3 regions of the Pseudomonas sp. S3_E10 genome follow, and region 1 is predicted to be linked to each of the others. Evidence: riboswitches for the same ligand, from Rfam matches in the RefSeq annotation. Region 1 holds a riboswitch; each other region holds the start of a gene.
What was found. Region 1 has a riboswitch for cobalamin ahead of cobO (cob(I)yrinic acid a,c-diamide adenosyltransferase). Riboswitches for the same ligand answer to the same signal wherever they lie in the genome.
Positions count from the first base shown of each region.

Region 2: linked by a shared signal. The riboswitch ahead of cobW (cobalamin biosynthesis protein CobW) and the one ahead of cobO (cob(I)yrinic acid a,c-diamide adenosyltransferase) in region 1 are both predicted to bind cobalamin.
Region 3: linked by a shared signal. The riboswitch ahead of AB4N98_RS21675 (ABC transporter substrate-binding protein) and the one ahead of cobO (cob(I)yrinic acid a,c-diamide adenosyltransferase) in region 1 are both predicted to bind cobalamin.

Region 1 is NZ_CP162743.1:4,429,680-4,437,131, forward strand. It holds gene purM (phosphoribosylformylglycinamidine cyclo-ligase) at 1-470, opposite strand, end outside; gene AB4N98_RS20340 (DUF2066 domain-containing protein) at 827-1,864, shown strand; gene AB4N98_RS20345 (AI-2E family transporter) at 1,904-2,977, shown strand; gene hda (DnaA regulatory inactivator Hda) at 3,181-3,885, shown strand; gene AB4N98_RS20355 (C40 family peptidase) at 4,095-4,724, shown strand; gene AB4N98_RS20360 (C40 family peptidase) at 4,869-5,408, shown strand; cobalamin riboswitch at 5,506-5,751, shown strand; gene cobO (cob(I)yrinic acid a,c-diamide adenosyltransferase) at 5,831-6,442, shown strand; gene AB4N98_RS20370 (cobyrinate a,c-diamide synthase) at 6,439-7,452, shown strand, end outside.
Region 2 is NZ_CP162743.1:5,366,174-5,373,625, forward strand. It holds gene cobM (precorrin-4 C(11)-methyltransferase) at 1-742, opposite strand, end outside; gene AB4N98_RS24705 (cobalamin biosynthesis protein) at 813-1,205, opposite strand; gene AB4N98_RS24710 (CbtA family protein) at 1,202-1,906, opposite strand; gene AB4N98_RS24715 (CbtB domain-containing protein) at 1,918-2,106, opposite strand; cobalamin riboswitch at 2,204-2,408, opposite strand; cobalamin riboswitch at 2,451-2,649, shown strand; gene cobW (cobalamin biosynthesis protein CobW) at 2,744-3,805, shown strand; gene cobN (cobaltochelatase subunit CobN) at 3,809-7,452, shown strand, end outside.
Region 3 is NZ_CP162743.1:4,726,494-4,733,945, reverse strand. It holds gene AB4N98_RS21695 (aldehyde dehydrogenase family protein) at 1-490, shown strand, start outside; gene AB4N98_RS21690 (hypothetical protein) at 664-1,140, opposite strand; gene AB4N98_RS21685 (hypothetical protein) at 1,171-1,674, opposite strand; gene AB4N98_RS21680 (M24 family metallopeptidase) at 1,909-2,772, opposite strand; cobalamin riboswitch at 2,833-3,026, shown strand; gene AB4N98_RS21675 (ABC transporter substrate-binding protein) at 3,142-4,152, shown strand; gene AB4N98_RS21670 (FecCD family ABC transporter permease) at 4,149-5,153, shown strand; gene AB4N98_RS21665 (ABC transporter ATP-binding protein) at 5,150-5,914, shown strand; gene AB4N98_RS21660 (alpha/beta hydrolase) at 6,140-7,063, opposite strand; gene tspO (tryptophan-rich sensory protein TspO) at 7,063-7,452, opposite strand, start outside.

The DNA.
Region 1 (7,452 bases):
GCCAGGTCGTAGTCTTCGCCTTCGTACATGCCGGGCATTTCGGCGGTTTCGCCACCGACCAGCGAGCAACCCGACAGTTCGCAACCCGCGCCAATGCCGGTCACTACCTGGGTAGCGGTCTCGACGTTGAGCTTGCCGGTGGCGTAATAGTCAAGGAAGAACAACGGCTCGGCGCCGCACACCACCAGGTCGTTGACGCACATGGCCACCAGGTCGATGCCGATGCTGTCGTGCTTGTTCAGGTTCAGTGCCAGGCGCAGCTTGGTGCCCACGCCGTCGGTGCCGGACACCAATACAGGCTGTTTGTAGCCGGCCGGGATTTCGCAGAGGGCGCCAAAACCGCCCAGGCCGCCCATGACTTCGGGGCGCGCAGTGCGCTTGGCGACGCTCTTGATGCGTTCGACCAATGCTTCACCGGCGTCGATGTCTACACCGGCGTCCTTGTAGCTCAGGGAGGGTTGCTTGCTCATGATCCAGGCCTTTAGGGGGGATTTCTGGGTAACGACCGAGCGGGCAGGCGCTTTTGGTAAAAGGCCCAGCCGTTGACGGTCTGCGAAGGCGCGCGATTTTATCAGGCTTGAGGGGCAGCGGCCATCCTCGGGCCGACGGGCAGGGCTATATAGCTGAAAAAAGCGCGTTAAAAAAATGCTAATCGGCTCTGCTTCGGGCCGTATTAAGGTATAGCCTTGAACCCGCTATCGTTATGACGGCGCGAAAACTTACCGAGGCCCTGTGAATGTTTTGTCGGTCGCCATGGTCACAGCCATGGCAAACCGAGATCATGCGGTCTGTTCCAGCCGCTAAATTTGTCGTTCGGGAATCTTCCATGCGTCTGTGTAAATTCTTCTTTGTGGGCTGCTTGTCGTTGGTCAGCCTGGCGAGTCATGCCGAAACCCTCAATGGCCTGTATCAAGTACTTGAACCGGTTAGCAGCCAATCGCCGCAAGAGCGCGATCAGGCCACCCAGCGTGCGGTGCAGACGATGGTGATCCGCCTGACCGGCGACGCCAAAGCCGCCGAAGGCCCGGGCCTGGCGGCGATTCGCAAGGACCCGCAGCAAATCATCACCCAATATGGCTATGACGCCGGGCCGCCCGAGAGCCTGCAAGTGGACTTCGATCCGGTCAGCACCGACCGCGCCCTGCGTGACGCGGGCCTGTCGATCTGGGGCAGCAATCGGCCGTCGATCCTCGGCTGGTGGCTCAACGATTCCACCGAAGGCAGCAGCCTGGTAGGCGATGGCCAGAGCGTTGCCCAGGCCCTGCGCCGCGCGGCACAACATCGCGGTTTGCCGCTGCGCCTGCCCCTGGGGGATCTGGACGAGCAGGTCGTGGCCACCGCGCCGAACCTGGAAAGCGCCGATGCCACCCCCTTGCGCGCCGCTTCCGAACGTTACGGTGCCGACGCCTTGCTGGCGGTGCATGCGCGCCAGGAAGGCAACCAATGGCAAGCCAAATGGCGCCTGTGGCTGGGTGACAAGAGCGAGCAGGGCACCGCCCAAGGTGCCGATACCGGCGCCGTGGCCGACGCGGTGATGCTGGCGATCAGCCAAAAGCTGGCGCCGCGTTTTGCGGTCAAGCCGGGCGTGAGCACCGAACAATTGCTGCAAGTGCAGGGCATGACCCTGGAACGCTATGCGGCGCTGGGGCATTTGCTTGAGCCGTTTGGTGGCCAGCCGCTGCGGGTGGAGGGCGATCGCATCGTGTATCGCGTCAATGGCAGCGCCGATCAGTTGCGCACCCAGTTGAGCCTGGCCAAGTTGCAGGAAATTCCCGCGGGCGAGCCTGCGCCGCAACCGTTAGCGCCAGGCGCGCAACCGCCCGCCGCACCTGAGCCTCAGGCGCAACTGCGGTTTCGTTGGTAAACAGTTCTTCCTTATATAGATAGAAGCATGGAGTGGTGTATGGCGGATACGCGTCGTTGGGTGTGGCTTGGCGGGATTGTCCTGCTGTGCGTTTTTGTGTTCTTGCTGCATTCGATCCTGACGCCGTTCCTGGTTGCGTTGCTGCTCGCCTATCTGTTCGATCCCGTGGTGGATCGCCTGGAGAAGGCCGGGCTGTCGCGGACCTTGGGGGTTGTCGCGGTGTTCGCGCTGTTTACCCTGATCATCACCGCGTTGGTATTGGTGCTGGTGCCGATGTTGGCCAAGCAATTGTTCCGCCTCTATGAACTGGCGCCACAGATGCTCGACTGGTTGCAACACACGGCGATGCCGTGGGCCCAGGCCAAGCTCGGGCTGTCGGACGGCTTCTGGAAGTTCGACAAGGTCAAGGCGGCGATCAGCGAACATATGGGCCAGACCACCGATATCGTGGGTGTGATCCTCAGCCAGGCCACCGCCTCCAGCCTGGCATTGATCGGCTGGCTGACCAACCTGGTGCTGATCCCGGTGGTAGCGTTCTATTTGCTGCGCGATTGGGATGTGATGATGGCCAAGATCCGCAGCCTGCTGCCGCGCAACCGCGAGGAGCGCATCGTCGCCCTGGCCGGTGAGTGTCATGAAGTGCTCGGGGCGTTCGTGCGCGGGCAGTTGCTGGTGATGCTGGCACTGGGGATCATCTACGCCGCCGGCTTGATGGCGATAGGCTTGGAGCTGGGCCTGTTGATCGGCCTGATCGCGGGCTTGGCCGCCATCGTGCCGTACATGGGGTTTGTGATTGGTATCGGTGCGGCGCTGGTGGCCGGGCTGTTCCAGTTTGGCGGTGACCTTTACCCGATGCTGGGCATTGTTGCGGTATTCATGGTCGGCCAGGCCCTGGAAGGCATGGTGCTCACCCCATTGCTGGTGGGCGATCGAATCGGCCTGCACCCCGTGGCGGTGATCTTTGCGATCCTGGCGGGCGGCGAGCTGTTTGGCTTTACGGGCATCCTCCTGGCGCTGCCGGTGGCGGCGGTGATTATGGTGCTGGTGCGCCATGTACATGATTTGTACAAGGATTCCGAGGTGTACACGGGCGTCGAAGACCCCGAGTTGTAATCGCGGCGTCACAAACCCGGCTTCGGCCGGGTTTGGCGTTTATGGCCCTGTGCCGTCAAACAAACCGCAAAAAACCGGCAAGTTAACGCAAACCTTTGATTTTGCTTGTGGTCTGCTGCATTGTGCGCCCGGCTTCACGGGTATAAACTTTGCAAACTTTACACAGAGGCCACTAACGGTTCGATGGGAGCCGTTCAGTCAGCATGAAACCGATTCAGCTGCCCTTAGGTGTGCGTCTGCGTGATGACGCCACCTTTATCAATTACTACCCAGGCGCCAATGCCGCTGCACTCGGCTATGTCGAGCGGCTCTGCGAAGCCGACGCCGGGTGGACTGAAAGCCTGATCTATCTGTGGGGCAAGCATGGCGTGGGGCGTACCCACCTGTTGCAGGCCGCCTGCCTGCGCTTCGAGCAAATGGGTGAGCCGGCGGTATACCTGCCGTTGGCTGAGCTGATGGATCGCGGCATCGGCATCTTCGACAACCTTGAACAGTACGAACTGGTGTGCCTGGATGACCTGCAGGTGATCGCCGGCAAGGCGGATTGGGAAGAGGCGCTGTTCCATTTATTCAATCGCTTGCGTGACAGCGGCCGGCGCTTGCTGATTGCCGCCGCCACGTCGCCTCGGGAATTGCCGGTCAAGTTGGCCGACCTCAAGTCACGCCTGACCCTGGCGCTGATCTTCCAGATGCGCCCCCTGTCCGACGAAGACAAGCTGCGCGCCCTGCAATTGCGTGCATCCCGTCGTGGCCTGCACCTCACCGACGAAGTGGGGCACTTTATCCTCACCCGCGGTACCCGCAGCATGAGCGCCTTGTTCGATTTGCTTGAGCAGCTCGATCAGGCCTCTTTGCAGGCGCAACGAAAATTGACGATCCCTTTTCTCAAAGAGACGTTGGGTTGGTAACACGTTGATTTGTCACGATTCGGCACTTTTCAGGCGCCAGAAAACCTACGTCTGAGCCCGGCGGGCTACGCATTTACGTCATTAATTGGAATCAGGGCTTAGATGTCACGGTCCAATCGCGAAGTCACATAGCGCACGATTGAATTTGCAAATCGATGTGATAGAGGGCATAGTCTCGGCTTCTTTACACATCAGCCACGGTCGTGCCCATGCTAAATCGCTTCGCACCCCTCGTGCCTCTCGCACTCGTTACCCTGTTGTTTGGTTGCGCCTCCCACCCTCAACAAGTGGCAGAGCAGCAGAAGCCTCAACAACAGTCCCAGGCAAAATTCGTCGCTGCGCAGTCTGCTTCCGTTTATGAAGAAGAGCTGGCAACCGAGAAAGAACTGGCCGATTTCTCCGGCAACAAGCCTTACCAGCTTCCAGTTCTGGCCGACAGCATCCTAGAACGCGGCATGTCCCTGATCGGTACCCGTTACCGTTTCGGCGGTACCTCCGAAGCCGGTTTCGATTGCAGCGGTTTTATCGGCTATCTGTTTCGCGAAGAAGCCGGCATGAACCTGCCACGCTCCACGCGCGAAATGATCAACGTGAAAGCACCGTTGGTCGCACGCAACAACCTCAAGCCCGGTGATCTGCTTTTCTTCAGTACGGCAGGCCGTGGTCGTGTCAGTCACGCCGGTATCTACTTGGGTGACAACCAGTTTATCCACTCCAGCAGCCGTCGCAGTGGCGGTGTGCGAGTCGACAGCCTGGGTGACAGCTACTGGAGCAAAACCTTCATCGAAGCCAAGCGCGCACTCGCCATGGCCCCGACTACGGTTACCGCCAGTAAGTAAACTTAAAGTGATACTTGAAGTTTGACGCGTAAGCGCTAGAATCCCTGGATATTGTTGTAACCCGTTCGCGCGAGCTTTGCTTGCGCGTTCTGGTTTTCAGCGTTCGGCAGCGAAAGCCGCATCCAGACCAGGATTGTTCTGCACATGTCGACCTCGGCCCGCCTGATTCTAATTGTTTGCGCCGCGCTTCTCAGCGCCTGCGCCAGCCGCACACCGCCGCCCGCGCCCATCGCGGTCAAGCCCAAGCCGGTGTTCAATTATTCCACCCAGAACTTTTCGCCTGCTGCCGAAGACGTGCTCTTTCGTGCGCTGGGCCTGGTCGGCACGCCTTATCGCTGGGGCGGTAACACGCCGGACTCCGGTTTTGATTGCAGCGGCCTGATCGGCTTCGTCTACCGCGACGCCGCCGGCATTTCCCTGCCACGCACCACGCGCGAGCTGATCGTGATGCGCGCCCAGGATGTGAGCGAGCAGAACCTGCAAACCGGCGACCTATTGTTCTTCGCCACCGGTGGTGGCTCGCAGGTCAGCCATGCTGGGATCTACGTGGGTGAAGGTCGCTTTGTCCATGCGCCGCAAACCGGTGGCACGGTGAAACTGGACACCCTGTCCAAAGCGTATTGGCAGAATGCTTACCTGAGTGCCAAGCGCGTATTGCCGGGCAATCTGGCGCGTAATCCTTAGAATCAATGCCACGTTGCACGCTTAAAGCTGCAAGACGGCGCAATGCCTGCTTGTAGCTTTAGGCTTGACGCTTGCAGCTAGCCCTCCAACCCACTAACCTTCGCCGCTTGTTCCAGGTGCTCTGTGACCCGTGGGTCGACAGAGTGAAACAGGGAAACCGGTGAGTGAGCGCGCTTATACACAGCGCCGCCGCAATTCCGGCGCTGCCCCCGCAACGGTAAATGAGTCAAGACCCTGCATTGAGCCACTGTATCGCTCGCGATATGGGAAGGCGCAGCGTCGGCCTGTTCGCTTCAGAACGCCACTCATGAGCCCGGAGACCGGCCAGGATCATCCAACAGCATCACGGTGGGCGATGCTTGGCTGTCTGTTTTTTCTTTTCCCTGCCCGCCGTTTTTGTTCAGCCCCAACGGAGAGCTGCCATGACCGATACCCCCGACCGCGATGAACGCCACCTGGCACGCATGCTGCGCAAAAAAGCCGTGATCGACGAGCGCATCGCCAATTCACCCAATGAATGCGGCTTGCTATTGGTGCTCACCGGTAATGGCAAAGGCAAGAGCAGCTCGGCATTCGGCATGCTCGCCCGCGCCATGGGCCATGGCATGCAGTGCGGCGTGGTGCAGTTCATCAAGGGGCGTAACAGTACCGGCGAAGAATTGTTTTTCCGCCGTTTCCCCGAGCAAGTGCGCTTTCACGTGATGGGCGAAGGCTTCACTTGGGAAACCCAGGACCGGCAGCGCGATATTGCCGCCGCCGAAGCCGCCTGGGCCGTGTCGCGCCAATTACTGCAAGACCCGTCCATTGGCCTGGTGGTGCTGGATGAGCTCAATATTGCCCTCAAGCATGGCTACCTCGACCTCGATCATGTTCTGAGCGACCTGCAAGCCCGCCCACCGATGCAACACGTGGTCGTCACCGGCCGTGGCGCCAAGCCCGAGTTGATCGAAATGGGCGACACCGTCACTGAAATGGGCATGCTCAAGCATGCGTTCCAGGCCGGTATCAAGGCACAGAAGGGCGTCGAACTGTGAACCCGCCCCGTCATTGCCCGGCTGTATTGATCGCCGCTCCGGCGTCCGGCCAGGGCAAAACCACCGTCACCGCCGCGCTCGCCCGTTTGCATCGTAACCTGGGGCGCAACGTGCGCGTGTTCAAATGCGGCCCGGACTTTCTGGACCCGATGATCCATGAGCGCGCCAGCGGTGCGCCGGTTTATCAATTGGACATGTGGATGGTGGGCGAGCAGGAAAGTCGCCGCTTGTTGTGGGAAGCGGCGGGGGAGGCGGACCTGATCCTGATCGAGGGCGTGATGGGCCTGTTCGACGGCACGCCGTCCAGCGCCGACCTGGCGCGGCACTTCGGCGTGCCGGTGTTGGGCGTGATCGACGGCACCGCCATGGCCCAGACCTTTGGCGCGCTGGCATTGGGCCTGGCGCGCTATCAGCCGGACCTGCCGTTTGCCGGGGTACTGGCCAACCGCGTCGGCACGCTGCGCCATGCGCAGTTGCTCGAAGGCAGCCTCACCGAAGGCCTGCGCTGGTACGGCGCGTTGTCACGTGAGACCGGTATCGAGCTGCCCAGTCGTCACCTGGGGCTGGTGCAGGCCAGCGAATTGAATGATCTCGATATGCGCCTGGACGCCGCCGCCCAAGCCCTGGGCGGTAGTTGCGAAGTCGCGCTGCCGCCGCCGGTGGCCTTCGCCGCACCGCAGGTGATCGAGGCGGAGCCATTGCTCAAGGGCGTGCGCATCGCCGTCGCCCGTGACGAAGCCTTCGCGTTCACCTACGGCGCCAGCCTCGACCTGCTGCGAGCGATGGGGGCTCAGTTGAGCTTCTTTTCGCCGATCCATGATCACGCACTGCCCGACGCCGACAGCCTCTATCTGCCCGGTGGTTACCCGGAACTGCACCACCAGGCGCTGTCGGAAAATACCCCGATGCTCGCTGCCATCCGCGCCCACCACGCCGCCGGCAAGCCGTTGCTCGCCGAATGCGGCGGCATGCTCTACCTGCTGGACTCGCTCACCGACGTCGACGGCAAC
Region 2 (7,452 bases), 940 kb from region 1:
GTCGATAAAGATGCGCATGCCCAGCCCGATACAGCGATGACTCGCTGAAACTGTCATTGGCCAGCACCCGACCCACCACAATCAGCGCCGTGCGCCGAAAGCCCTTGGCGGCGACTTTGCCGGCGATATCAGCGAGCGTGCCGACCGCCCAATCCTGGTCCGGCCACGTCGCGCGGTGCACCACGGCAATCGGGCAATCCGCGCCGTAATGCGGCAACAGCTCGGTGACGATCTTTTCCAGATGATTGACCCCCAGGTGAATCGCCATGGTCGTGCCGTGGCGGGCCAGGCTGTCGAAGTCTTCGCCGACCGGCATGCTGGTTTTATCGGCGTAGCGCGTCAGGATCACGCTTTGGGCGATGTCCGGCAGGGTCAATTCGGCCTCCAGCAACGCAGCGCAGGCCGCCACTGCGGTGACGCCGGGGATGATCTGGAAGGGAATGTCCCATTCGCGCAACTGGCGGATTTGCTCGCCAATCGCGCCGTACAGGCTCGGGTCGCCGGAATGCACACGTGCCACGTCCTGGCCTTTGGCATGGGCGGCCTTGATCAGGTCGATGATTTGCTCCAGGTGCAATTCGGCGCTGTTGACCACCTGTTCCGCCTGATGGCCGTCCAATACCGCTGCGGGCACCAGGGAGCCGGCGTAAATGATCACCGGGCAACTGCGGATCAACCGTTGGCCCTTGATGGTAATCAATTCCGGGTCGCCGGGGCCGGCGCCGATGAAGTAGACGGTCATGGAGAGTTCCTGTCGAAAAACGGGCGAGCATGAAGGATGCTCATGATCGGAAAGCGCGATTATCGGGATTTTAGCCGGCGCAGGCCAACGCAAAGGTGGCCTGGGCGGTTTTCCGGCGGGTGATCAACAAGCGGGCAGGGCCGCCGCAGAGCTGTTCGGCCAGGGCCAGGGCGGCGCTTTCGGCGATGCCGTAACAGCCGGTATGGGCGAAGGCAACTGCGGATTTATGGCTCAGCCGCGCTTCATAAACGGCCAGTTGCCCGGCGCTGAAGCACCGCAAGGGCAGGTCGAGCCATCGGGCCAGGGCGAGTAGCCCCGGCTCGTTTTGTTTACGGTCGATGCTGGCCAGTGCCATGACACGGTGACGCTCGACGCCGCCCTCGGCGAGGGCCGCATCAAACAGGCCCAACAGGGTGGCTGCATCACAACCGCGCTGGCAGCCCAGGCCGACCACGTAGGTCATGCCGAGTAGCGATCATCGCGGTTGCGACGGAACAGCCAGGCGCTGATCAGGCCCAGGGCCAGCCAGAACGCCATATTGGTCAGCTGCGAGGCGATCTTGAACTGCGCCTCCAGGGCTTGCGGCGCGAGCATTGAATGCACTAGCGGCTGCGGCGCGCCGAGTATGTGCGGCACCGCGAGGATGGCTGCGCCCAGCACTTTGAGCAGCCCATTGCGGCCGAAAACGATCAGCGCAATACCGGCGGCGGTGGAGGCGGCGGTGCCGATCCACCATGCCTGGCGTAGCGCCAAGTCAGCGGCGGCAGTGCCCGGCAACTCCGGTGGCAGGCCGAGGGTTGGCGCCAGCACAAAGGTCGCGTAACCCGCCAAGCCCCACAGCAGGCCTTGGGCGGTGCGAGTCGGCGTGCGCAAGGTGTAAAGGCCAGCCAGCATCAGCGCAAAACCGACGGCTACCACCAGGTTGGCGCCCGTGGTCGAGAGCACGCGCTGCCAGCCGTCTTCCGGCTCCCAGGCTTCGGCGTCATGGGTGTGCGCGGCAGCGCCGGCGGCGTGCTCATGCACAACCTCTGTGGCGGCCGGGGCTTTTTCAAAGGTTTCCGCCTGCAGAATCAGCGGGGCAACCCAGAAGCTTTGCAGCAGGGTCAGCAGCAGGGCGGCCAACAGGCCGCTGAACCCTGCGGTTTGCGCAATACGCTTGATCATGTCGGCAGGTCTCAATGGCACGGGAACGCGGCGCTGTGGCGGGTATCGTGGGCAGCGTTGTGCACCGCCTCAATGTGCGAGAAACCGGCGAAATACACCAGGCACGCACCGAGGATCGACGCGCCGATAGCGGCGCTCAGGCGTTGGCTCAGGGTGGAGGTGCTGCTGGCGGTGTGCGAGGTGCTGCTGATGATCGACATGGCGCGTCCCTTTCAGGTGTCAGGGTGAAACGAGCGCATGAAAACCCCGCGAGCCAGGCCCACAGGGTTCTGAACAGCGCCCGCCCACCGCGGGTTTGTTATCTGAAGTTTTCGGGCCGGTCTCCGGGCTTGCGAGGGACACTGGGTCTATAAAGCATCGCCTTCCCATGCCGTACAGGCACAGTGGATCTGACGCTTCGCTCGCTTACCGTTGCGGGGGCAGCACCGGACTTGCCATACGGATATGAAGTACCGGTTTCCCGTTTCACCCTGTGAAGGGCACCCGAAACAAGGCTTGTAGGAAAGCATGCAGAGCGGCGGTAGTCAAATTGACCGAGCCCCTGTAGCCTTGCACCCTTCGAGGTTCTTCGGCCCAGGCCGAAGCTAAGAAGGGAACGCGGTTCAAGCCGCGGCTGCCCCCGCAACTGTGAAGGGTTTACCGACTGCCATGCCACTGCCGATCAGGCGGGAAGGCGCAGCCGGCGCCGGTCGTACGGCCCGCAAGCCCCAAGCCAGGAGACCTGCCTCGCAACCGATTTTCCAATTCAACCGGGCGGGGTGATCCGGTGACGAAATCCGCTGCTGCGCGCTGTCGCAGGGCCAATCGTCCCGTATGCCCGCCCCAAAAGGGCATCCGATGAAAACACTGGCCAAACTTCCCGTCACCATCGTTACCGGCTTCCTCGGCTCGGGCAAAACCACCTTGCTGCGCCATATGCTCGACAACGCCCAGGGCCGTCGTATCGCGGTGATCGTCAACGAATTCGGCGAGCTGGGTATCGACGGTGAAATCCTCAAGCAGTGCTCCATCGGTTGCACCGAAGAAGAAGCCAACGGCCGTGTCTACGAATTGGCCAACGGCTGCCTGTGCTGCACGGTGCAGGAAGAGTTCTTCCCGGTGATGCGCGAACTGGTGGCCCGTCGTGGCGACCTCGACCATATCCTCATCGAAACCTCGGGCCTGGCCCTGCCAAAACCGCTGGTGCAAGCGTTCCAGTGGCCGGAAATCCGCAGCGCCTGCACGGTTGACGCGGTGATCACCGTGGTCGACAGCCCGGCCGTGGCCGCCGGCACCTTTGCCGCGTTCCCGGACCAGGTCGACGCCCAGCGCAAACTCGACCCGAACCTGGACCACGAGTCGCCGCTGCACGAGCTGTTCGCCGACCAACTGGCCAGCGCCGACTTGGTCATCCTCAACAAGTGCGACCTGATCAGCCCTGAAGACCTGGCCCGCGTGCGCCTGGAAGTCGCCGAAGAGCTGCCGCCGGCCGTCAAGGTCATTGAAGCGAGCAGCGGTCGCCTGCCGCTCGACGTGCTGATCGGCCTGGGTGCCGGCTCCGAGGAGCACATCGATGGTCGCCACAGCCATCACGATCACCACCATGAAGGCGAAGACGATCACGACCACGATGCGTTTGATTCGATCTCCATCGACCTGCCGCAAGCCGACGAAGCGCTGCTGCTCGACGCCCTGACCCAACTGGTGGTGCAACACGGCATCCTGCGCATCAAAGGGTTCGCCGCGATCCCCAACAAGCCGATGCGCCTGCTGATCCAGGGCGTGGGCACGCGTTTTGACAAGCATTTCGACCGCGCCTGGGGCGCAGACGAAGCGCGCATTACGCGCCTGGTGCTGATCGGCCAGGAGCTGGATGCCGCCGCCCTTGAAGCGCAATTGCGCGCCGCGCTCAGCGCTTAACCCATGCACCTGCTCAGGACTCAGCCCGGTGGTTTCGTCGCGGACGACAATATTGCCGACCTTGGTCAAACCCCCGCCGAACTGGTGATCCTGTGTAGCGGCGATTCGAGCCTGGCGCTGCTGGCCGAAGCGGCGCAGCAACTGCCCGAGGATTACCCCAGCCTGCGCCTGGCCAACCCGATGCAGGTGCAGAACCACGCCTCGGTCGACCTCTACGTTGACGAAGTGCTGCGCCACGCCAAGGTCATCCTGATTTCGTTGCATGGCGGCATCGCTTATTGGCGTTACGGCATCGAACGTCTGGTGGCGTTGGCCGAGCGCGGCGTCACGCTGATCCTGGTGCCGGGCGATGATCGTCCCGACCCCGAACTCAGTGGTCTCAGCACGGTCAACGCCGAGCAACGCGAGCGCCTGTGGCAATTTCTGCGTCAGGGCGGCTTGGGCAATGCGCTGGATTTCTATCGCTGCCTGGCCAGCGGTTATCTGGGCCGTGATTACCCGTGGGCCGAGCCGCAACCCCTGGCGCGCACCGCGATCTATCACCCGCGTAAAGCCAACGCCCGGCTCAATGACTGGCAGGCCGATTGGCATGCCGAACGGCCCGTGGTCGCGGTGTTGTTCTACCGTTCGCATTTGCAGGCGGCGAATACCGGTTTTATCGACGTGTTCTGCCAACGCTTGCAGGTGGCGGGCCTGAACCCGTTGCCGATGGCGGTGGCCAGCCTGAAAGAGCCCGGTTGCCTGACGGTGGTCGAGGACCTGCTGGACGAGGTCGGCGCGGCGCTGATTCTCAATACCACCGGCTTTGCTCAATCAAGCCCCGAAGCTCCGCACCTGCGCCCGTTTCGCCGCAATATCCCGGTGATCCAGGCCATTTGCGCCCAAGACAACAGGCCCGGCTGGCAGGCCAGCGAACAGGGCCTGGGCCCGCGCGATTTGGCCATGCACATCGCTTTGCCGGAGCTGGATGGGCGCATCATCAGCCGCCCCATCAGCTTCAAAGACCTGGCCTGGCGCAGCGAGCGCAGCCAGTCTGACGTGGTGTGCTACCGCGCAGCGCCCGAGCGCATGGATTTTGTCGCCGAACTGGCACGGCGCTGGGTCGAGTTGGCGCGGGTACCGAATGCAGACAAGCGCATCGCGCTGATCCTTGCCAATTACCCGACCCGCGACGGGCGCATCGGCAACGGTGTGGGCCTGGACACCCCGGCGGCGGCGCTGAATATCCTGCGGGCGCTGCAAGCCGAAGGGTATTCGCTGCCGGATGCATTGCCGGACAGCGGCACGGCATTGATCCATGAGCTGCTCGGTGGCGTCACCAATGATCTGGACAGCCTTGACCTGCGCCCTTGCCATCAAAGCCTGGGCCTGGATGACTACGAGGCGATGTTCCTGCGCTTGCCCGAGGCCAATCGCCAGGCCGTGCTGGAGCGCTGGGGTACGCCCCACAACGACCCGATGTTTCGGGATGGCCGCCTGATGATTGCCGGGCTGCGCCTGGGCCTGACTTTTGTCGGCATTCAACCGGCGCGGGGTTACCAGGTGGATGCCAGTGCGGTGTACCACGACCCGGACCTGGTGCCGCCGCATGGTTACCTGGCGTTCTATTTTTGGTTGCGCCACACCTACGGCGCCCATGGCGTGATTCACGTGGGCAAGCACGGTAACCTCGAGTGGCTGCCGGGCAAGGGCGTGGGCTTGTCGGAAAACTGCTGGCCCGACGTGCTGCTGGGGCCGCTGCCGAATATCTACCCGTTTATCGTCAACGATCCGGGCGAGGGCGCCCAGGCCAAGCGGCGCACCCAGGCGGTGATCATCGACCACCTGATGCCGCCGCTGACCCGCGCCGAAACCTATGGCCCGCTGCGTAACCTGGAGCTGTTGGCGGACGAGTACTACGAAGCTCAATTGCTCGACCCGCGCCGCGCCCGTGAGCTGCAAAAAGACATTCTCAAGCTGGTGCGCGAAACCCGTATCGACCAGGAGCTTGAACTGGACGGCGACGCCGATGCCGATGCCGCCATCTGGCTGCCGCGCCTGGACACCTACCTGTGTGACTTGAAGGAGTCGCAGATCCGCGACGGCCTGCATATCTTTGGCGAGTCGCCCCAAGGCCGTCTGCGCATTGATACCTTGCTGGCCTTGCTGCGTATTCCCCGTGGGGATGGCCGTGGCCCGCAATCGAGCGTGCTGCGGGTGTTGGCCAAGGCGTTCGAGCTGGGCTTCGACCCGCTGGACTGCGCCCTGGCCGAGCCCTGGACCGGACGCCGCCCGGGCGTGTTGCAAAAGATCGATACGCAACTGTGGCGTACCGCCGGTGATACTCGCGAGCGCCTGGAGTTGTACGCCGCGCGCTTGATCGAACAGGCGCTGGAAGGCCCGGTGGAGCAGTTGCAAGCGCCCGGTTGGGAGGATGTGAACGCGGTGATCGAAAGCCTGCGCAGCGTCGTGGCCCCGCGCCTGGATGCCTGCGGCCCCGCCGAAATGCGCGGCCTGCTGGACGCCCTGGGTGGTCGTTTCGTACCCGCGGGGCCGAGCGGCGCGCCGAGTCGCGGGCGCCTGGATGTACTGCCCACGGGGCGCAATTTTTTCACGGTCGACGTGCGCAACCTGCCCACCACCACGGCATGGCGTATCGGTTTTCAGTCGGCCAACCTGGTTCTTGAGCGGCACTTGCAGGATCACGGCGACCACCTGCGCCAACTCGGCCTGTCGGTGTGGGGCACAGCCACCATGCGTACCGGCGGCGACGATATCGCTCAGGCCATGGCGCTGATGGGCGTGCGTCCGGTCTGGGCCACGGGCAGCCAGCGAGTGGACGACTTTGAAATCCTGCCGATCAGCCTGCTCGACCGCCCGCGTGTCGATGTGACGCTGCGCGTGTCCGGGTTTTTCCGCGATGCGTTCGCCAACCTGATCCGCCTGTTCGATGCGGCGGTGCAAGCGGTGGCTGCCCTGGATGAACCAGATGACATGAACCCGTTGGCCGCCAAGGTGCGCAGCGAGCGCGAAGCCTTGCGTTTGTCGGGCCTGGACGAAGACGCGGCCGCGAAACAGGCCGGCTGGCGTATTTTCGGCGCCAAGCCCGGTGCCTATGGCGCGGGCGTGCAAGGGGCGATTGACGGCCGCCTGTGGCAAAGCCGCGAGGATCTGGCCGAGGTCTATCTGAACTGGGGCGGTTACGCTTACGGTGGTTCCGATGAGGGCACCGCCGCCCGTGGGCAATTTGCCCAACGCCTGAGCCAGGTGCAGGCTGTGCTGCAAAATCAGGACAACCGCGAGCATGACCTGCTCGACTCCAACGATTACTACCAATTCCAGGGCGGCATGCTCGCCGCCGTGGAGACCCTGAGCGGCGACAAGGCCGCCAGCTACCATGGCGACCATAGCCAGCCGGACCTGCCGAAGATCCGCACCTTGAAGGAAGAGCTGAACCGGGTGATCCGTTCCCGCGCGGCGAACCCCAAGTGGATCGACGGCGTGAAGCGCCATGGTTATAAAGGCGCCTTCGAGATGGCGGCGACGGTGGACAACCTGTTCGCCTTCGATGCCACTACCGCGCTGATCGACGATCATCAATACGCCTTGCTCGCCGACGCCTACCTGCTCGACCCGGATACCCGGGCGTTTGTGCAACAGCACAACCC
Region 3 (7,452 bases), 300 kb from region 1:
GACCTCAGCCGACACCTACGTCGGCCCGATGGCCCGCTTCGACCTGCGGGACGAGTTGCACGGCCAGGTCCAGGCCACTCTGCAAGAAGGCGCCACATTGTTATTGGGCGGCAATAAAGTCGCAGGGGCCGGTAACTATTACGAACCGACCGTACTGGCAGACGTCACCGACCAGATGACCTCGTTCAAACAGGAGCTGTTCGGGCCGGTGGCCTCGATCATCACCGCCCGCGACGCTGACCACGCGGTGGCGCTGGCCAACGACAGCGAGTTCGGCCTCACCGCCAGCATCTTCACCACTGACGCGGCCAAGGCGCGGGATATTGCCAATCAGTTGGAAACCGGCGGGATCTTCGTCAACGCCTTCAGCGTCTCCGACCCACGCGTGGCGTTTGGTGGCGTGAAAAAGAGCGGGTTCGGCCGCGAGCTGTCGCACTTTGGTGTGCGCGAGTTCTGCAATGCACAGACGGTGTGGCGGGATCGCAAATAAAACAGGCAACACCCGTCAACTGTGGGAGCGGGCTTGCTCCCACCTTTGACCTGCGGTGCTTTTCGACCAATCGACCGTCACTTCCCCCACTGCTTTTGCAGCATGCCCTTACTTGCTTCCAGCCGTTGCTCGCGCAGTAAGCCAGTCGCATGCCCGAAGGGAAAGCAGCTGCGTCAAAGCGCCCACAGGCGGATCAAGGCAAACCCCAGGTCTACGTTGACGCAGTCACGCCCATCTACCCACTCATCCCCGCGAAGGCGTCGTCCGGTGTTGGTCTCGCGCTCACCTTTGGCAATCACCAGCACAAACAACCGGACCGGGCATTCGAATGAGCGCAACCGCTCAACATCAGCCCTCACTGACCAATTGCCCTCCAGGCACTTGGCTTGGGATATGTCGCCCAGACACTTGATTTCAGCAACCATGCTCGTTGAGCCACTGTCGTCCAGGGCATACAGGTCGGCTTTGCGCCGCTCGCCAATCGGCAAATCGGTCCAGAGGCTGATCTCATTCTTGAACCAGGCATACAAGCTGATTTCGGCCTGAATCCAGTGCTCGCGGCAACTGTTCAGTTGCAACACCTGTTCGAGTTTATCGCCCATTTCACGAAAGGCCCGCTCGAACAAAACAATCCATTGATCAGCATTCATGACTCACTCCCTGTGTATGACGTATCGAGGCTAGTGCTTGACTGGTGCATCCCAGCAATCCGGGTGGCGTGCGCAGACATCGTATTGGCGATCCATCAAGGCCATGCGGTTAATGTGGGCGTCCGTGGCCGCCCGGAACGACTGATTGCTGGTTGTGATATAGGCCGCGGTGCGGTCAGTCAGGCGTGCGTTTAACTGGCTGCGGGTGTGGGCATCCAGTGCCTGGGGCGCGGTGGCCATGGTTTGCAGTGTCACGTCGTTCAAACGACTCAACTCATCGCGGTAGGTGTTTACGTATTCGGCACGGGCCGCGTCATGCTGGTGGTTCAAGTCGTACTGCATGGCTTCCAGGTTCTGCTTGTAGAGCGCCCAATAGCCCTCGGGCAGCACGCCACCGTCTTGTTTACGCAATTTGGCAATGCGCGCGTCGTTATCCGGAGCCGGTTGGAGTACGGGCTTGCGCGCAGAAGTGACGACGGGGTCTTGATCAATGATCTGGTCGATCCAGCCCAGCCTTGAAGGGTTCGAGGGCAAAACCTGTCCTAACGGTTCAAGCGGCACTGGCGCAGCAGGTGGGGGTGACGACACTGACTGGGCGCAACCACCCAGCAGTAACAAGGTGCAAAGCCGGGTCAGGACAAGGACGTTGCGAAAAGACATAAGTTCTCCATGAACAAAGGCGAATCGAAAGGGCGCGGCAAATAATATCATTGAGCCATCACTGCGTATCACCCCATCGCCCAAGCATTCGCAGGGCGGTACAGCGCATCAATCCAGCATCCGGCTAAGCAGCCGGTGCCCATCTGCCGTCACCTCGACCATCGCCGACAACATCACGCCGTCGGCACCGTCCGTGGAGAGCAGGCTCCAAAAGTCCGGTGGCTGATACCTCACACCAACGGTGCCCGCCTTGGCGATCACATACACGTTGAGCACTTGCCCGGGTTGCATCAACGGGCTGTCACCCTCGACCTTGTAACCGAGCACTTGCGGCTTTTGTATGCGCGCCTGCCCCATGGCATAGCCCGCAAACTCACGCACCGCGACGGCATGGCCCGCGTCCAGTTCCTGTTGTATCGCCGCCCCCACATTGGCCAGCCGCTCGCCGCCCTGAACGTGGGCGACTCCGTTGGCCAGCGCACGGCGCGCAGTCATCAGCAATTGGCGTTGCGCCGGGGTGGCATTGGGTGTGGCAAACGTCCAGACCTGAGCAACATGGGCCTGCGCCGATGCCGCGATCAACTCCACTTTTACCAGCGCCGCGTCCGGGAACGGCACATCGGTGGGCGGCGCGGCGCTCACCTGGTTATTCACCGACACCGCCACCGCTGCCGGGTAGCCGCGATAACCGAACATCATCGGCAGCCAGCCGTGCTGTGCGTACTGGTCGAGTAAAAATTCCTGGACCGCAGTGCCGGTGCCGCCCTTGCGGATCAGCGGCGCGACCTTGCGCAACAGGTCACTGGCGATGGGCGCCAGTTTGGCTTCCTCGGCAAGAATGGTTGCGTCATCCAACTGGGCGATGGCGCGGGCCCTGTCGCCGATCGCGTCGGTGTAGCGGGCGAGCGCAGGGTCAGCGGCGTGTGCGCTCATGCAAAACAACAGTGGCACTATTCCCAGACGTATCAACATGGCCTTCCTTGGGTTGGTTATGGACGGACCCGAATTGTACCTCCACCCAGCGCCCAAGATGGACTACCATACCGCGCCGGTTCCCAAACGGGACTAATAGGGAATTCGAAACGCCGCACGCGGCGCCAATCGAAACTGCCCCCGCAACTGTAGATGCCGAGCCTGCTCCTTCATGCCACTGGACACCGTCCGGGAAGGCCGGAGCGAGGCGACGACGCATCAGTCAGGAGACCTGCCGGCCCAGCAACATCACTCACCGGCGGGGTGTCCGGGAAGGACATCCTCGCCTGCCCGAGCGGCAGCGTTCGAGGGCGTATTTCCGAGCCGTAACGCCCCTGCTGCACGTACGGTTCACACGGAGATTGCCCCATGCTGCCACGCGTTACCGCCCTGATCGCCGGGCTGGGCTTGTGTGCCCTGGCCCAAGCGGCGCCCACTCATTACCCGCTGGCGGTCGAAAACTGCGGCAGCACCGTGACCTTCCAGCACGCCCCCGAGCGCAGCGTGACCATCGGCCAGGCCGCCACCGAAATGCTCTACGCCCTGGGCGTGGGTGACAAAGTGGTCGGCACCTCGCTGTGGTTCAACAGCGTGTTGGCGCCGTTCAAGGCGCAGAACGACGGCATCGACCGCCTGGCCAACAACGAGCCGAGCTTTGAAGCGGTGATCGCCAAGCGCCCGCAACTGGTGGCGGCCGAGCTGGAATGGGTGGTCGGCGCGCAAGGGGTGGTGGGCACGCGCGAGCAGTTCCATGAATTGCAAATCCCCACCTACCTGCTGCCCTCCGACTGTGAAGGCAAAGACAACCTGGTCGGCGCCGACGGCACGCGGCTGGAGCCGTTCCGCATCGAGACGATCTACAAAAGCATCCACCAACTGGCGCAGATCTTCGACGTGCAGGATCGCGGCCAACAACTGAACGACGAACTCAAAGCGCGCCTGGCCAAATCCGTCGCCACCGCGCAAGGCAAGGGCTTGAAACACGCCAGCGCACTGGTCTGGTTCTCCAGCGCCGAGATGGCCAGCGACCCTTATGTGGCCGGGCACAAGGGCGTTCCCGAATTCATGTTGGAAACCCTCGGTTTGCACAACGTGGTGCAGTCCGATGAAGAGTGGCCCGCCGTCGGCTGGGAGACCCTCGCCAAAGCCAACCCGACCTTCCTGGTGATCGCCCGCATGGACCGCCGCCGCTACCCCGCCGACGACCATGAAAAGAAACTCGCCTTCCTGCGCAGCGACCCGGTCACGCGCAACATGGACGCGGTAAAAAACAACCGCATCATCATCCTCGATGCCCTGGCGCTGCAGGCAAGCCTGCGCACCTTTGATGGCCTTGAACAACTGGCCGCGGCCATCGACGGCTACAACCTGCCCAAATGATCCGTACCCTACTCGCCCTCGCGCTGCTGCTGGCCGCCGTCCTCGCCGGCGTGGCCATCGGCGAAACCGCCATCGAACCGCAGGTGGTGTTGCAGGTGCTCGCCAATAAACTGTGGAACGCCGGCTACCTGCTGGACCCCATCGACGAAGGCGTGGTGTGGAACTACCGCCTCACGCGCACCCTGGTCGCCGCCGCCTGCGGCGCCGGGCTGGCCACCTGCGGGGTGATTCTGCAATCGTTGTTGCGTAACCCGTTGGCCGACCCGTACTTGTTGGGCATCAGCGCCGGCGCCTCGACCGGCGCGGTGCTGGTGGCGTTGATGGGCGTGGGCGGCGGCTTGGTTTCGCTGTCGGCCGGCGCGTTTGTCGGGGCCATGGCGGCATTCGCCCTGGTGATTTTATTGGCGCGGGCCAGTGGCTCCATGAGCGGCACCGGGCAGATCATCCTCGCGGGCATCGCCGGCTCGCAGCTGTTCAATGCGCTCACCGCATTCCTGATCACCAAGTCCGCCAGCTCGGAACAGGCGCGCGGCATCCTGTTCTGGCTGCTCGGCAACCTCAGCGGCGTGCGCTGGCCGTCGGTGTGGCTGGCGGTGCCGGTCGCCGTGGCGGGCTTGGCCGTGTGCCTGTGGCACCGGCGTGCGCTGGATGCGTTTACCTTCGGCAGCGACTCGGCGGCGTCCCTCGGCATTGCGGTGCGCCGCGTACAGTTTGTGCTGGTGGGCTGCGCCGCGCTGGTCACGGCGGTGATGGTGTCGATTGTCGGCTCCATTGGCTTTGTCGGCCTGGTGATCCCCCACGCCGTGCGCTTGTTGCTCGGCACCGGGCACTCGCGACTGCTGCCGGCCAGTGCGTTGGGCGGCGCCTTGTTCCTGATCGCGGCCGATGTGCTATCGCGCACCTTGATCAAGGGCCAGGTGATCCCGGTGGGCGTGGTCACGGCGCTGGTCGGCGCGCCGGTGTTTGCGCTGATCCTGATCGGCCGGAGGAATGCCCGATGACAGTGCTCAGTTGCACGGGCCTGGGCTTCAAGGTGCGCGAGGCCGAGTTGCTGCGCGAGATTCACCTGGAGGTAAACCTGGGTGAAACCTTGGGCATCGTCGGCCCGAACGGTTCCGGCAAATCCACCCTGCTCAAACTGCTGGCGGGCTTGCGTACGCCCGCCAGCGGCGAGGTGCGACTGGGCGGCCAACGCCTGGGCGACCTCTCGCGCCGCACCATCGCGCAACAGTTGGCGGTGGTGGAGCAGCAGGCCGACACCGACGACGCGATCCGCGTGTTCGACGCCGTGGCGCTGGGCCGCACACCCTGGCTGTCGGCGCTGAGCCCATGGTCACACGACCACGACACAATCGTGCGCCAGGCCCTGCACGACGTGGACGCCACCCATCTGAGCCAACGCGCCTGGCGCAGCCTCTCCGGCGGCGAGCGCCAACGCGTGCACATCGCCCGTGCCCTGGCGCAACGGCCACAGATTCTGTTGCTGGATGAGCCGACCAACCATCTGGATATCCAGCATCAACTGGCGATTTTGAAAGGTGTCCAGGCGCTGCCGGTGACGACATTGATTGCGCTGCACGATCTCAACCAGGCACTGACCTGTGATCGGTTGGCCGTGCTGGATCGCGGGCGATTGGTGGCGCTGGGCAAGCCGATGGATGTACTCACACCGCAACGCCTGCAGGACACGTTCGGCGTGCAGGGGCACTACCTGACGGACCCGTTTGATGGGGCGCAAATACTGCGGTTGCGCTCTAACTGAGCGACCATGCCGTCGGGCAGCAAAGATCAGCGCTGGGAAACCCACAACAAACAGCCCACCATGCGCCCGCCGACCGTCACGTCTGGCCAAACTTCACTAATGGCGGCCTGAAAAATGGGTGGATATGTGTGCTGAGAATCTGGGGATACCTGCCAAAGTGCTATAAGGACTTTCCGCCTGCCTAGCCTTTTAAATCATGCCGATCAGCCGTTGTGGCGAACGGCTTTATTGTTCGCCATTGATACGTTTCGTGATCCACCTTCGGCCATACCCCAACACCCCATCCGCCATCGCCACCGGAAAATGAATGAACCCGTGCGCCGACTCCGGCAGCAGATGGGCCTCGGCCTGCGGCCATCGTTCAGCAATGAGCAACGTGTCGTCCCTGAGCGGGTCCAACTCGCCCACGAACATCAACGCTGGCGGCATACCTTCAAAGTCGCCATACAACGGCGACAACGGCGGTTGCCTGCGCTGTTCATCACTTAATTCCGGCGTGAGCAAGCGCAACGCCTCGACCATCCCCGGCCCGTCCAGCAATAACGTGCTCGGCCCGGCCTGGCGCACGCTCGGTGTGCCAGTCAAATCGTAAACGCCGTAATACAACACCGCACCGCTTACCCGTTTGAGCAACTCTGGCCATTGTTTGAACACCAGCAACGTCGCCGCCGCCAGATGCCCGCCGGCCGATTCGCCGACGAAGACCACCGGCAAATGCGCAAACTCTTCCTCGGCGAGCAACCAATGCGCCGCCGCCAGGCAGTCCTCCAACAGCCCTTCAACCGGCGTATCCACCGCCAGCCGATAATCCACCGACACCACCGCCACGTCGCACGCATTGACCATGCCGAGGTTGAGGTCGTCGTCCATCTGCGCATTGCCGATCACCCAACCGCCGCCGTGAATATCCAGTACCACCCCCTTGGGCGGGCCGCTCGGGCGCAGGATGCGCACGGGCACGCCCGCCACCACTTTGCATTCGACCACGGGCGCCTGCTTGAACGTTTGGCTTGCACGCAACAGCGCCTGGATCAGACGCGGTGTGACGCGGTTGCGGATTTTAAAGCGCGGCATCCACGCGAGCTTTTGATTGAAGCGGCGCATTTGGGCCAGTTCAGCCTCGCTCGCAGGCCAGAGTTTGTGAGCCATCAGCGGTTATTGCGCAAGATCGAGAAATTCAGCGCCGCCGCCACGCACAGCCACGCCAGGTACGGGAACAGGATCAAGCCGGTGATCAGGTCCAGGCGCACCGCCAATACCACCATCGCCGCCACGGTGAGCCATAGCAGCACGATAACCACCATGCCGGCGAGCAGGCGATGGGCACCGAAGAACACCGGCGTCCACAAGGTGTTCAAGGCGATTTGTGCGGCCCACAGCGCCAACACCATTTCGCTGCCCGGTATCAGGCTCAGACGATAACCGGCCCAGGCCAGCAGCAGGTAGATGATGGTCCACGCGACCGGGAACAGCCAATTGGGCGGGGTGAAGCTGGGCTTGACCAGGGATTCGTACCAGGCGCCGGGCTTGAAGATAAT